2 regions of the Tepidamorphus sp. 3E244 genome follow, and region 2 is predicted to be linked to the other one. Evidence: predicted binding sites of a transcription regulator. Region 2 holds the regulator's gene; the other holds the start of a gene.
The links. Region 2 encodes PhoB, which activates phosphate uptake and scavenging genes when phosphate is short. Its sites were predicted from a motif close to TGTCATNNANCTGTCAT; they were not measured.
Positions count from the first base shown of each region.

Region 1: ACKTEK_RS14570 (NAD-glutamate dehydrogenase) is a predicted target of PhoB. The motif match lies at 6,146-6,162, and genes of this name have one in related genera.

Region 1 is NZ_JBJXCY010000002.1:1,224,265-1,231,522, forward strand. It holds gene ACKTEK_RS14565 (MFS transporter) at 1-1,029, opposite strand, end outside; gene ACKTEK_RS14570 (NAD-glutamate dehydrogenase) at 1,111-5,976, opposite strand; gene ACKTEK_RS14575 (peroxidase-related enzyme) at 6,197-6,763, shown strand; gene ACKTEK_RS14580 (oxaloacetate decarboxylase) at 6,773-7,258, opposite strand, start outside.
Region 2 is NZ_JBJXCY010000001.1:171,080-178,337, reverse strand. It holds gene ACKTEK_RS00810 (efflux RND transporter periplasmic adaptor subunit) at 1-173, opposite strand, end outside; gene argE (acetylornithine deacetylase) at 366-1,532, shown strand; gene ACKTEK_RS00800 (Hsp33 family molecular chaperone) at 1,529-2,533, opposite strand; gene argF (ornithine carbamoyltransferase) at 2,530-3,444, opposite strand; gene ACKTEK_RS00790 (aspartate aminotransferase family protein) at 3,441-4,637, opposite strand; gene ACKTEK_RS00785 (GcrA family cell cycle regulator) at 5,082-5,573, shown strand; gene phoB (phosphate regulon transcriptional regulator PhoB) at 5,636-6,334, opposite strand; gene phoU (phosphate signaling complex protein PhoU) at 6,367-7,086, opposite strand; gene pstB (phosphate ABC transporter ATP-binding protein PstB) at 7,116-7,258, opposite strand, start outside.

The DNA.
Region 1 (7,258 bases), on a different contig from region 2:
CGCCGTGCCGTAGAGTCCCCCGGCATCTGCCGGGGACAGCGCCACCAGACCGAATGCCGCGAAATCCGTGCCCGTCGAGACGATGCCAAGCGCGGCGACGATCAGGATCGCCAGCGCCAGCATCACGACGGTCTTTGAGCCAGCCCGGTCATCCAGCGGCCCGGCTGCAAGATTGCCGATGATCGCCGTGACGTTGAGAATGATCCCGTAAAGCCCGATCTCGATGGTCTGCCAGCCGAACATCGCGGCGGCAAACGTGCCGCCGAGCAGCAGCAGCGCCGTCAGCCCGTCCTGGTAGATCATCCGCGCGACGAGAAACCGCAGCAGCCCGCGCCTCTGGCGCAACTCGCGCAAGGTGGCGGCGAGGTCCAACAAGCCAGCAGTAACCGCCTGCCCGATGGGCTTCTTCGGCGCGGCATCCGGCGTGAACAGCAGCAGCGGCAGCAGGAAGACGGCATACCACACAGCCGCCAGCGGCCCGGCGATGCGCGCACCCTCATGCTGGGCCGGGTCCAGCCCGAACAGTGGCTCTATCCCCAGCAGCGTCAGCCCCGTTTCCGGGGAGCCTGCGAGAAAGCCCAGCACGCAGATCAGCGCCAGCATGCCGCCGAGATAGCCAAGCCCCCAGGCGAGGTTCGAGATGCGGCCCATGCGTTCGGCCGTGAACAGGCGGGGCATCATGGAATCATTGAAGACGATCGAAAATTCCGCCGCGATCGTCGCGACGGAAAAGCACAGCAGCGGCCACATGGCGGCGCTGCCCGGCTCCGCCCACCACAGCGCGACGAGCGCCGGCAGTTTCAGCGCGGCGAATGCCAGCAACCATGGCTTTCGCGCGCCAGCCGCATCCGCCACCGATCCCAGAATCGGCGACATGATCGCGATGACGAGGCCTGCCGCCGCTGCCGCATAGCCCCACATCGCCTGGCCCGAAACCGGGTCGGCGGCAACATGCGCGACGAAATACGGCCCGAAGACAAAGGTCGTGACGATTGTGAAGAAGGGTTGCGCCGCCCAGTCGAACAGCATCCACCCGGCGACCGCGCGCCGCGTTCCCGCAACCGGCGCTGGCGCGGGCCCCGCGTCCGTCACCGGGTGCAACCCGGAGCGTCAGTCGCGGGCAAGATCGGAGAACAGCCCGGCAGCCACAGCCACCTTGGCAACCGTCAGGTCCGACTGGACGAGATCGCGCAGCGATTCCTGCGTCCGCGTCACCAGTGCCTCGTTCTCCCCGCGCCACGCATCGATGGCTGCCTTGCCCTTCTTGCCGCCGGAGACGAGCCGCGATGTCAGGCGGCGCTGCGCAATCGAAATCGCGTCGATGGCGCGGCTGAGCGCGATCCTCTCGTAGTAGTCGTCGAGCTTCATGCCCTGCGACTGGCTGATGAGCGGTCCGATGCTGAAGATCTGGCCAATGGCGTAGAAGGCCTCGGCAGCCGACTTCAGGTCGGTTTTCGTTTCGTCTGCGACACGAATGATGTCGGGCGCGCGGGACAGGAACATCAGCCCCGCAAGCTGCGCGGCCAGGTCATCCGGCACGTCACACTTTTCGAGGTTCCTGCGGCGGCGCTCCACCATGCCGGCGAAGTCCTCCGGCAGGATCTTCGCTAGCGACTTGCCGATGGTGGTGATGCCCTTCTGGTAGTGGGCCACCTTGTCGGCCAGTCCGCCGGTCGTGTCCTCATTGCGCAGGTACCAGACGACGCTGCCGATCAGCAGGTCTTCGACCTGGGCATAGAGGTCGAGCTGCAGCGAACCCGAAATCTTGCTGTCCAGCGCGTCGATGGCGGTGTTCATCTCGGTCATGCGGAACCCGTCGCGCGCCAGCGCGAAGGCCCCGGATATCTCGTCGACATTCGCACCCGTCTCGTCACGCACGATGGCGAGGAAGGTCGGCCCGCCCCGGTTTATCATGGAGTTGGAGAGCATCGTCGCGATGATCTCGCGCCGCAGCCTGTGGTTGGCGATGGCGTCCGGGTAGGTCTTGGCGAGCTTGTCGGGAAAATAGCGGCCGAGTTCGCGACCCAGATACGGATCGTCGGGGATCGTGCTCTGCAGCAGCGATTCGTAGAGATCGATCTTGGCGTAGGCGAGCAGCACCGCATTTTCCGGCCGGGTCAGGCCAAAATGGCGTTCGGACAGCTCGGAAATCTGCGAATCGCTCGGCAGGTCCTCCACCTCGCGGTCGAGCTTGCCGCGTTCCTCCAGGTTGCGCATCAGTCGCTGCGCGAAGCCGAGATTTTCCGGCGCGCGCCGCTCGGCCAGCGAAAGCGCCAGCGTCTGCAGGTAGTTGTTGCGCAGGCACAGCGCGGCCACCGCTTCCGTCATGGATGCCAGGAACTTGTTGCGTTCCGGCGTCGTCAGGTCGCCGGCCCGCACCACCTGGCCCAGCGCGATCTTGATGTTCACTTCAAGGTCCGAGGAGTTCACGCCGGCGGAATTGTCGATGGCATCGGAATTGACGTGCCCGCCATCGCGCGCGAACGCGATGCGGGCTGGCTGCGTCATGCCGAGATTGGCACCTTCGCCGACGACCTTCACGCGCATGTCGTCGCTGGTGATGCGGATGGCGTCGTTGGCCCGGTCGCCGACTTCCTCGTCCGTCTCGAATGGCGCACGCACATAGGTGCCGATGCCGCCGAACCACAGAAGGTCGGCTTCGGCTGCAAGGATCGCCTTCATCACTTCCGCCGGTGTCGCCGTCTTCCCGGTCAGGCCGAGAAGGTCCTTCATTTCCGGTGATAGCGGGATCGCCTTGTCGGCGCGCGAGAACACGCCGCCACCCTTTGAGATCAGCTTCTCGTCGTAGTTCTTCCAGCTCGAACGCGGCAGCTCGAACAGCCGCTTGCGTTCCTCGAATGTCCTGGCCGGGTCCGGGTCCGGATCGATGAAGATGTCGCGGTGATCGAAGGCTGCCAGCAGGCGTATCTGGTCCGACAGCAGCATGCCGTTGCCGAACACGTCGCCCGACATGTCGCCGACGCCGACCACGGTGAAGGGCTGCGACTGGATGTCGATATCCATCTCGCGGAAGTGACGCTTCACCGCTTCCCACGCACCGCGCGCGGTGATGCCCATCTTCTTGTGGTCGTAGCCCGCCGAGCCGCCGGAGGCGAAAGCGTCGTCGAGCCAGAAATCGTGGTTTTCGGAGATCTCGTTGGCGATGTCGGAGAAGGTCGCCGTGCCCTTGTCGGCAGCAACGACGAGATAGGGGTCGTCGCCATCGTGGCGCACGACCTGCTGCGGCGGAATGACCTCGTCACCCTTGATGTTGTCGGTGATGTCCAGCAGCGAACCGATGAACATCTTGTAGCAGGCAATGCCCTCGGCCAACATCGTGTCGCGGTCAGGCGCGATCGGCATCTGCTTGGGCACAAAACCGCCCTTGGAGCCGACAGGCACGATCACCGCGTTCTTCACCTGCTGCGCCTTGACGAGACCCAGCACCTCGGTGCGGAAATCCTGCGGACGGTCGGACCAGCGCAGGCCGCCGCGCGCGATCTCGCCAAAGCGCAGGTGCACGCCCTCGACCCGCGGCGAGTAGACGAAAATTTCGCGGAAGGGCTTCGGCTCCGGCATTTCCTCCACGTTGCGGCTGGCGATCTTGAAGGCGATTGTCTGCGGCGTGGAGCCGTGCAGGTCGGTCTGGAAATAGTTCGTGCGCAGCATCGAGCGGACGATGTTGGCGAAGCGCCGAACGATCCGGTCGTCGTCGAGGCTGGGCACGGCTTCCAGCGCCGTCTCGATCCGGCCCATGACGTCGCTCGTAGCCTTCTCGCGTGCCTTGCCGGTCTCGATGCCAAGCTTGCTGTCGATGGCAAAGCGCGCGTGAAACAGCGCGACGATATCGCCGGCAATCGCCGCGTGCCGCAGCATCGCGTCCCACATGTAGTCCTGCGAATAGGCAATGCGCACCTGCCGCAGGTAACGGCTGATGGCACGCAGCATGGCAACGTCGCGCCAGCCGATGCCGGCGCGGATGACGAGCCCGTTGTAGCCGTCGTTTTCCGCCTGCCCCTGGATGATCGCGAGGAAGGCGTCGGTCAGCAGGCCGCCATGCTTGTCGAGGTCGACGTCCTCGCCATCGGCGCGGTCGATCAGCATGTCGTGCAGGTAGACCGGTTCGCCGTCCTCGCCGTTCATGCGCTCAAGCTCGAAGGACTGCTCCGAGATGACACGGAAGCCCATGTTCTCCAGCACCGGCACGCGCTCGGAAAGCGCGATGGGGCTGTCGAGATTGAACACCTTCAGCGTGATGCGGCAGGGCGGGCCTTCCGGCGAGGGCAGGAAGCGGATCGCCAGCGGCTGGCCCGGTGTCAGCCGTTCCAGCGTGACGATGTCATCGACGGCCTGCTCGGCCGAAAATGTCTCCTGGTAGGCGACGGGGAAGGCGGTGCCGTAGCGGTCCTGGAGGTCCTGGCTCTTCAGCGCTTCGTACTGGCCCGACAGCGCGTCGGTCAGCCCGTCGCGCCAAGAGCGCGCAATGCGCGCGACTTCGGCTTCCAGTTCGCTCTGGTCCGGTTCGGGCGTTTCGCCCTCGGTGCGCCCGATGATGTAGTGGACGCGCGCGAGCGTGCCTTCCGGGAAGGCCGGATAGTAGGCCGAAACGCGCCCGGCATAGACGCGCGCGAGATACTCGCCGACCTTGCGCCGCACCTCCGAATTGTACCGGTCGCGCGGCACGTAGACGATGACCGACACGAACCGGTCGAACTTGTCGGCGCGCGACAGCACGCGGATGCGCGGGCGCTCCGAGAGGTTGTGGATCGCGATGGCGAAGGATTTCAGCGTCTCGGCATCGATCTGGAACAGCTCGTCGCGCGGGAAGGAATCCAGCACGTTGAGCATGCCCTTGCCGGAATGGCTCTCGGGGTCGTAGCCCGCCTCCTCCATCACCTTGGCGGCCTTGCGCCGCAGGTAGGGGATCGAGGACACCGCCTTGTGGTAGGCGCTGGACGTGTAGAGGCCGATGATGCGCAGCTCGCCGTCCAGATTGCCCTCATCGTCAAACTGCTTCACGCCGATATAGTCGAGATAGACGCGGCGGTGGACGGTGGACTTCACGTTCGCCTTGGTGACGATCAGCGGCACCGGCTGGTTCAGGAAGGCGCGGATTTCCGGCGTATAGGTCACGAATTCGCGCCCGCGCCGCAGCACCTTCACGTCCGGGTCGCGCAGCAGGCCAAGGCCCGCGGCCGTGCCGCTGTCCACCTTCTCGGTGCGGGCCTTCTCGGTGCTGCCGCTGAAGTCGTAGCGGCGCATCCCGAGAAAGGTGAAGTTGTTGTCGCGCAGCCATTCCAGGAACTGCACGGCTTCCGCGATGTCCTCCACCGGGATCGGCGGCGGGTTCTCGCGATAGCGCTTCAGCGCCTCGTCGAGATGGGACAGCATCGGCCGCCAGTCGGCGACGCAGTGGCGCACGTCCTCGAAGATTTCGCGCAGCGCCTTGGTGAGATCCTTGCGCAGCAGGTCGGAATCGATCCGCGAGACATGAATCTGGATGTAGCTTTCGAGGTGTTCCTTGTCCTTGCCGGAGCTGCCACGCTTGCCGTGGACGTTCTTGACCTTGCCCTTGCCGTCGCGGTCGAGCGCCATGATCGGGTGCAGCACGAGCTGCACATCGAGACCGCGCTCGTTGAGTTCCGCCATCGCCGAATCGAGCAGAAAGGGCATGTTCTCGTTGACGATCTCGATGATCGTCACGTCGTCGAGCGCGCGGTTGCCCTCTTCCGTGTCCGGGTTGAAGACATGGACGATCGTGCTGCCGGGCTTGAATTCGTTGGCGTGGGCGAATGTCTCGCGCGCGACATCGACCAGTTCGTCCGCCGTGTAGGCTGACAGGTCCTCGAGCGGTGCACCGGAGAACAACGTGCGAGTGAAGCTTTCGAGCGCTTCGGCCTGCTTGCCCTTGCCACCAAGCTTGCCGACGACTTCGCCGATGAGCGCGTTCTTCCGCTCGACGTCACGATGCGGCATGTCATCCCCCTTCCAGGCACGTCCGGTCCGCTTTTCGCGGATTAGCCCGGTCACCGGCAAAATCGGCGAACCGGTTCGTTTTGTCGCTAGTCTTGCGCTCTTGGCCGGTGCTTGTCGAGATGTTCGGGATACACTTGCCGGACACGCAGGCGCATGGTCGTCTGGGTTCGGTACAACTGGATGACGGTCGCATCCGTTCCGACATGATTGCGAGAAAGCCATGACGAAATCCCCCATTGCGCTCGATCTGCAGGCAGAAGCGCCCCTGACAGAGCGGCAGGAAGCCTATTTCGCCAAATGCGAGGAAAAGCTCGGCATGGTGCCGAACGTGCTGAAGGCCTACGCCTTCTCGCCGGTGAAGCTGCAGGCCTTCGCCGACATGTATAACGACCTGATGCTGGGCGATTCCGGGCTGTCCAAGCTGGAGCGCGAGATGATCGCCGTCGTCGTCTCCTCCGCCAACCACTGCTACTACTGCCTCACGGCGCACGGCGCGGCAGTGCGGCAACTCTCCGGCGACCCGGAGCTTGGCGAGCTGATGGTGATGAACTGGCGCGCCGCCGATCTCGACGCGCGCCAGACCGCGATGCTGGAATTCGCCTGGAAGCTGACGCGCGAGCCGGACGCCATTATCGAGGCAGACCGGCAGGCCCTGCGCGATGCCGGCTTCTCCGACCGTGACATCTGGGACATCGCCTCGGTGATCGGCTTCTTCAACATGTCGAACCGGGTGGCCGCTGCTTCCGACATGCGTCCCAACGACGAATATCACGCCATGGCGCGGTAGCTTGTCGGGTCAGGCCTTCTTGCCAGCAGCGCGAAAGATGTCGTCGAGCGTTGAAAACGCCGCCGCTTCGCGCGCGAAGGTGAACGTGCCTTGCCAGAGAATCTCGTTCGCCGCGTCCATCAACCGGCCGTAGACCAGACGCGCAAACGCCGATCCGACGCTGACCCGGCTGACACCGGCCTCGGCCAGGTCCTGCACGCCGAAGACCACGCCGGGCATGCCCATCACCACGTTCACCGGGCAGGACACTGCCGAACACACCGTCCGGATGGTTTCGAGATCCCGCAGGCCCGGCGCATAGACCACGCCGGCGCCGGCAGCCTCGAAGGCCTGCAACCGGCGGATCGTGTCGTCGAGGTCATCGCGCCCCCACAGGAGATTCTCGCTGCGCGCCGTGAACACGAAGTCCCGGTCGAGCGCACGCTCTGCCTCCACCGCGGCCTGTACGCGCTCCACCGCGAGTTCGAACGGGTAGATCGGATCGTCCGGATCGCC
Region 2 (7,258 bases):
GCGACGACGGTGGACACGGTCCACTCGCGCTCGACCGGCGGCCTGCGGGCAACCTCGGGCCTGGTTTCCTTGAGGTAGCGATAGCCGTAGAAGGCCCCCGCCAGCGTACCGACGAACAGCGCTGCCAGCACGACGACGCGAAACAGCCGGGCTGCCAGCGAAGGGCGGGGCATATATGTGTCAGTTGGCGGCAACGCTCGTGCCTTCCTCTTCCGGGTTCAGCGCGGTTGCGCAGACGTCTCAGCCATTATAACGCAGGCCTCGCGCCGACCTTACGCACAATTGCGGCGCATTGACGCGCGATGCGGCGGGTTTATCCTGTGCATCCCGCCGCAGGACCGGACGTCATTCAAGAAGGACAAAGCGTGACCACGCAGGCAGCCGCCAAGGAGCTGATCGCGCGCCTCGTCGCGTTCGATACGACCAGCCATCTCTCCAATGTCCCGATCATGGATTTCATCCGGGATTATCTCGCCCGGCACGGCGTCGAAAGCACGCTCCTGCCCGACGAAACCGGCGAGAAGGTCAACCTGTTCGCAACCATCGGACCGTTGGACAGGCCGGGTGTCGCGCTGTCGGGGCACACTGACTGCGTGCCCGTGATCGGCCAGCCTTGGGACACGCCGCCCTTCACCTGCACCCAGAAGGACGGACTGCTCTACGGGCGCGGAACCTGCGACATGAAGGGCTTCGTCGCCATCTGCCTTGCCATGGTGCCACGCTTCATCGAAGCGCCCTTGCTGACGCCCATCCATCTCGTGTTCTCCTATGACGAGGAAATCGGCTGCACCGGTGTGCGCCCGATGATCGAGAAGCTCGGCACGGACCTGCCGCTGCCGAAGGCGGTGATCGTCGGCGAGCCGACAGGCATGGAGGTCGTCGACGCCCACAAGGGCATCAGCGATTTCAGCACCGAGATCATCGGTCACGAGTCGCATTCCTCCATGGACCTCGTCGCAGGCAATGCGCTGGTTGCCGGCGCGCGCTTCATCGGTGAGCTGATGCGGCTGCGCGAGCAGTACGTTTCGCGTGGCGATGCCAGCGGCCGCTTCGTTCCGCCCTATACGTCGATCCACGCGGGCCAGATCAATGCCGGCACGGCGACCAATATCGTTCCGCGTCGCTGCGAGATCGGCTGGGAAGTTCGCTCGCTTCCCGAACACAAGTCCACGGACGTGGCCGATGCCATGGCGGATTTCTGCGCGCGCGAACTGCTACCCGTCCTGCAGGCGGCGTCGCCGGACACGTATATCGAGACGGTGATGAAGGTGGATGCGCCGGGCCTTGCACCCGATCCGGGGTCGCTTGCCGAGACGCTCGCCAAGCGGCTGAGCGGGCACAACGACACGCACACGGTCTCCTACGCGACCGAGGCCGGGCTGTTCCAGCTTGCCGGATCGCCAACGGTTGTTTGCGGGCCGGGCGGCATCGCGCAGGCGCACCGCCCCAACGAGTACATCTCGCTGGCGCAGGTCGATACCTGCCTGCAATTCATGGAAAAGCTAGCGCAGACCTGCCGCGCCGGGCTCTAGGCCGAGGTCCCGCCCTCGTCCGTGCCGGGGTTCTCGATCTCGCTGGGCTTGAACTCGTAGGCCTGCGAGCAGAACTCGCAGGTGATCTCGAGCATCCCGTCCTCGCGGGTCATGTCGGCAACGTCGTCCGCGGTGAAGCTCAGCAGCATGTCACGCACCCGCTCGCGGTTGCAGCGGCAGCGCTCGACCAGCGTCAGCGGTTCGAACACCCGCACGCCGCGCTCGTGATAGAGGCGGTAGAGCAGCGCATCGGAGCTGACGGAGGGGTCCGTCAGTTCGTGGTCTTCCACGGTCTCGCTCAGGAAACGGGCCTCGCGCCAGTGGTCGTCTTCCTCGACCTGCGGAGCGTCGGCGCCCTCCGGCGCATCGCCGGGGTCAATGTCGCGCGGCGCAGCGCCGCCTTCGGGCAGGTGCTGGATCAGCAATCCGCCGGCGCGCCATTCCGGGTCCTTGCCGGCGACGAACATCTCGGCGGCAGCCAGCCGCACGAAGGTCGGTATCTGCTCCGACTGCTTGAAATACTGGTGGGCGGCATCTTCCAGCGTGCCGCCGTCGAGGGCGACAACGCCCTGGTAGCGGTTCATGTCCGGGCCCTGGTCGATCGTCATGGCCAGCACGCCCTTGCCGAGAAGATCAGCGGGTTTGGCGTCCTCCGGCAGTGCGGCGACGGCCTCTGCATCGAAGCGGGCACAGGCGCGTATCTGGTCCGGCGTATCGAAGTCCACCACGAGCATGGAAACCGCGCCGTCCGTCTGGGTCTGGACGATGAAGCGCCCGTCGAACTTCAGCGACGTGCCGAGCAATGCGGTGAGCGCGACGGCTTCCGCCAGCAGCCGCGACACCGAATGCGGGTAGCCGTGGCGGCGGATGATGCGGTCGAGTTCCGGGCCGATGCGGACCAGACGACCGCGCACGTCGAGCGCCTCAACCGCAAAGGGCTGAATGTAGTTGTCTTCCGGAAGACCCGGCCGGGATGCGTATGCCTGTGCGATTCCGGTCACGCGGAGGCCTGCCCCAGACACCACGCCAGAATGCCCTTCTGCGCGTGCATGCGGTTTTCGGCCTCGTCGAAGACGACAGACTGCGGCCCGTCGATAACGGAATCCGTCACCTCCTCGCCGCGGTGGGCGGGCAGGCAGTGCATGAAGATCGCGCCGGAATCGGCAGCCTGCATCAGCTTGTCGTTGACCTGATAAGGCTTGAGCATGTTGTGTCGGCGCTGGCCTTCGGTATCGCCCATGGAAACCCACGTGTCGGTGACGACGCAATCCACGCCATCGACCGCCTCGAACGGGTCCTGCGTCACGGAGACATCCGCTCCGTTGCTGCGCGCCCAGTCCATGAGTTCATCTTCCGGGCCAAGCTCGGCGGGCGCCGCGATCCGCAACGCAAAGTCGAAGCGCTGGGCGGCATGCACCCAGGACGCGGTGACGTTGTTGCTGTCGCCGGTCCACGCGACCGTGCGGCCACGGATGGGGCCCTTGTGCTCCTCGAAGGTCATCACGTCGGCCATGATCTGGCAGGGATGGCTGTCGCGCGTCAGGCCGTTGATGACCGGAATGGTGGCGTGGGTCGCCAGTTCCTTGAGCGCTGCGTGGTCGAGAATGCGGATCATGATGGCATCTACATAGCGCGATAGAACGCGGGCGGTATCCGCGATGGTTTCGCCGCGACCAAGCTGCATCTCGTCGGCGGAGAGATAGAGCGTTTCGCCGCCGAGCTGGCGCATGCCCACATCAAAGGACACGCGCGTGCGCGTGGAGGGGCGCTCGAAGATCATGGCGAGCGCCTTGCCGACCAGCGGCTTTTCCTCGGGGCCATTGGCCTTGATCTGGTGACCGGCGTCGAGGATCACCCGAAGCTCGTCGGCGGAGAGTTCGTGAAGATCGAGAAAGTGACGGGGTGCGTTCATGCCGCATCTCCCGTCAGCGCCGATTCCGCAACCGTGAAGGCACGGTCGAGGCGCGCAAGCGCGTCGGCCACATCGTTCTCGTCGATGACCAGAGGCGGCAGAAGGCGCACGACATTGTCGCCGGCGGCAACCGCCAGCATCCTTTCATCGCGCAGCGCGGCAAGAACCGCGCGGTTCTCGACCGAATTGCAGCGAATGCCGAGCATCAGCCCGTCGCCACGAATTTCGGCGATGGCACCGGGATGGGCGTCCTGAAGTTCGGCAAGGCCCTGGCGCAGCCGCAGGCCGATGTTCTGCACGCGCTCCAGGAATCCATCTTCCAGCACCACGTCCAGCACCGCGTTGCCGACGGCACAAGCCAGCGGATTGCCGCCAAAGGTGGAGCCGTGCGTGCCGGCGACCATGCCGGATCCGGCTTCTTCTGTGGCAAGGCATGCCCCGATGGGGAATCCGCCGCCGATGCCCTTGGCGATGGCCATGATGTCGGGCGTCACGCCGCTCGCCTCGTGGGCGAACAGATGGCCGGTGCGCGCCACGCCGCACTGGATCTCGTCGAAGATCAGCAGCAGGCCGTGCTCGTCGCACAGTGCGCGCAGGTCCCGCAGGAGCTGCGGCGGGGCAACGCGCAGCCCCCCCTCGCCCTGGATCGGCTCGATGAGGATGCCGGCGGTCTCCGGGCCGATGGCCTTGCGCACGGCGTCGAGGTCGCCGAACGGCACCTGGTCGAAGCCCTGCGTCGCCGGGCCGAAGCCTTCCAGGTACTTGGCCTGCCCGCCGGCGGCGATCGCAGCCAGCGTGCGCCCGTGGAAGGCGCCCTCGAAGGTGATGAGACGGAACCGCTCGGGCGCGCCCTTGGAGAAATGATAGCGCCGCGCCATCTTCACCGCGCACTCGATGGCCTCGGTGCCGGAATTGGTGAAGAACATCGTGTCGGCGAAGGTCGCCTCGCGCAGTCGCTCGGCAAGACGCTCCTGCTGGGGAATGCGGTACGCGTTGGACGTGTGCCAGAGCTTGCCGGCCTGCTCGTTCAGCGCCGCAACGAGGTGCGGGTGGGCATGGCCGAGGGAATTGACCGCGATGCCGGCAGAGAAATCGAGAAACTCCTCTCCATCGACCGTGTAGACGCGCGCGCCCTCGCCCCGCTCGAAAGCGAGTTCGGCACGGGCATAGGTCGGCAGGATCGCTGTGACCACGGGTAATCCTCCACTCCACGGTCCGCACGCCACGCGACCCCGTTTCAACGGGATGGGCGCGGCGTGCGGACCGTCCAGTTCCGGGCCGAAAAGGCCCTGAAACGAAAGACGCCGCCCCGGCGGGCGGCGCAGCATTGCCCCACATTTTATTTGTTGAGCACGTCAAGTCAATCAGACCGCACGAAGCGGATAAAGCAGGTTCTCCACCGTCGATTCCATGTTCCGGCCAAGTTCTGGGGATAAGAGCATGTGTTGCATTTCGGACTCTTGCAGCGGAGTCCGGCGATGCGTTAAGTTTTGAATAAAGCACACTACATATTGTGCGGCGGACAGTTTCAGCCTCAAGCTTTCGTTCTGGCGTGATCGTGTACGGATCGCGGACGGGGACGGATTCTATCCAGGGGTCAGCTGCCACCGCCAGAAAGCGGCGAGGAGCATTTTTCCATGAGTTGGACTGACGAACGGGTCGAGTTGCTCAAGAAACTGTGGGCCGACGGGCTGAGCGCAAGCCAGATCGCGGCGGAACTGGGCGGCGTCACGCGCAACGCGGTGATCGGCAAGGTGCATCGCCTTGGCCTGGCCGGGCGCGCCAAGAGCACCCGCACCACAACACAGCGCCCGCGCGCCAAGCCGCGCCCGGCGAAGCCGACGGCGCGTGTCCCGCAATTTTCCGGCAACGCCGCACTGCGCATGGAGCCCGAGGCCGCTCCGCAGCCGGTGGTGACGCCGCGTCCTGTCCTGGAAGAGATCGTCATTCCCGAGGCCGAGCGTGCCACGATCCTCGATCTGAACGAGCATCGCTGCAAGTGGCCGGTGGGCGATCCAACCCGCGAGGACTTCTATTTCTGCGGGCGTCATTCCGGCCCCGGCGGGCCCTATTGCGACGATCACGCGAAGGTCGCCTTCCAGCCGAGCAGCGACCGCCGTCGCAGCTAGGCCGCGTTCATCGCCCGGTTGGGCGTGATGGAAAATCCGAAAACGACTTCAGCGGCCGCCCCTCAGGCGGCCGCAAACCGTTCGTCAAAGGCGTAGCCTGTCCCGCGCACGGTGCGGATCGGGTCCTTGGCGCGGGCGCGGTTGATCGCCTTGCGCAGGCGGCCGACATGCACATCGACGGTGCGCTCGTCGACATAGACGTCGCGACCCCACACGCCATCGAGCAATTGCTCGCGCGAGAAGACGCGACCGGGCGCGCGCATCAGGAATTCCAGCAGGCGGAACTCGGTCGGCCCGAGGTGGATCTCGCGCCCGGCCCGCTCGACGCGGTGCGTCTCGCGGTTGAGCACGATGTCACCGGCAGACAGGATGTCGGACATCAGCTCGGGCCGTGTCCGGCGCAGCATGGCCTTGATGCGCACCATCAGCTCGGGGATCGAGAACGGCTTCACGACATAGTCGTCGGCCCCTGTGGAAAGCCCGCGAATACGCTCGCTCTCCTCGCCGCGCGCGGTCAGCATGATGACCGGCAGGCGCTGCGTCTCGGTGCGCGCGCGCAGTCTGCGGCAAAGCTCGATGCCGGAGAGCCCCGGCAGCATCCAGTCCAGCAGCAGCAGGTCCGGCGTCCATTCCTTCAGGCGCGTTTCCGCCTCGTCGCCGCGCGCCACGGATTCCACCCGGAAACCCTCGGCCTCCAGATTATAGCGAAGCATGAGGGTCAGGGCTTCCTCGTCTTCGACTATGAGAATGGTGGCGGTCATCTGCGCGGGTTCGTCGACGCGGAGCGGGGCGCTCAATCGTCGGATCCTTCTTCAACGGTCGTCATGGAGGATTCATCGCTCTTGGGACGGTCCATGGCGATGGTCTCACCGGTTGCGACGTAGTGGATGTTTTCCGCGATGTTGGTCGCGTGGTCACCGATGCGCTCGATGTTCTTGGCTGCGAACAGCAGATGGGTGCACAGCGTGATGTTGCGCGGATCCTCCATCATGTAGGTCAGCAGTTCGCGGAAGATCGAGGTGTAGACAGCGTCGAGATCGCTGTCGCGCTCCCACACGGCGAGCGCCTTGACGGCGTCACGGCCGGTATAGGCGTCCAGCACGTCCTTCAGCTGGTGAAGGGCGATCTCGGAAATGTGGTCGAGGCCGCGCACGATCTGCTTGGGCTGACTCTGGTCCTGCAGCGCGATGACACGCTTGGCGATGTTCTTGGCGAGGTCGCCGATACGCTCCAGGTCGGCGGCGATCTTCACCGCGGCGACGATCTCGCGCAGGTCGCTGGCCATCGGCTGGCGGCGCGCGATCATCTGGATGGCGCGCTCTTCGACCTCACGTTCGAGATCGTCGATCTTGTCGTCTTCGTCTCGCACGGTCTGCGCGAGTTCCGCGTCCTGCCGCTGAAGCGAGGTCATCGCGTCGGTCAGCGCCTTTTCGCACAGCCCGCCCATCTGCGTGATGAGGACGGCCAGCTCACGCAGCTCGTTGTCGTATCGCGTGACGATGTGTTCGGTCATGGGAGCTCTCCGTTCCCTTCAACATTCTATCAGCCGAAGCGGCCGGTAATGTAGTCCTGCGTCCGCTGATCCTGCGGATTGGTGAACATGCGGTCGGTGTCACCGACCTCGACGAGAATGCCGAGGTGGAAGAAGGCCGTGCGCTGCGAGACGCGGGCCGCCTGCTGCATCG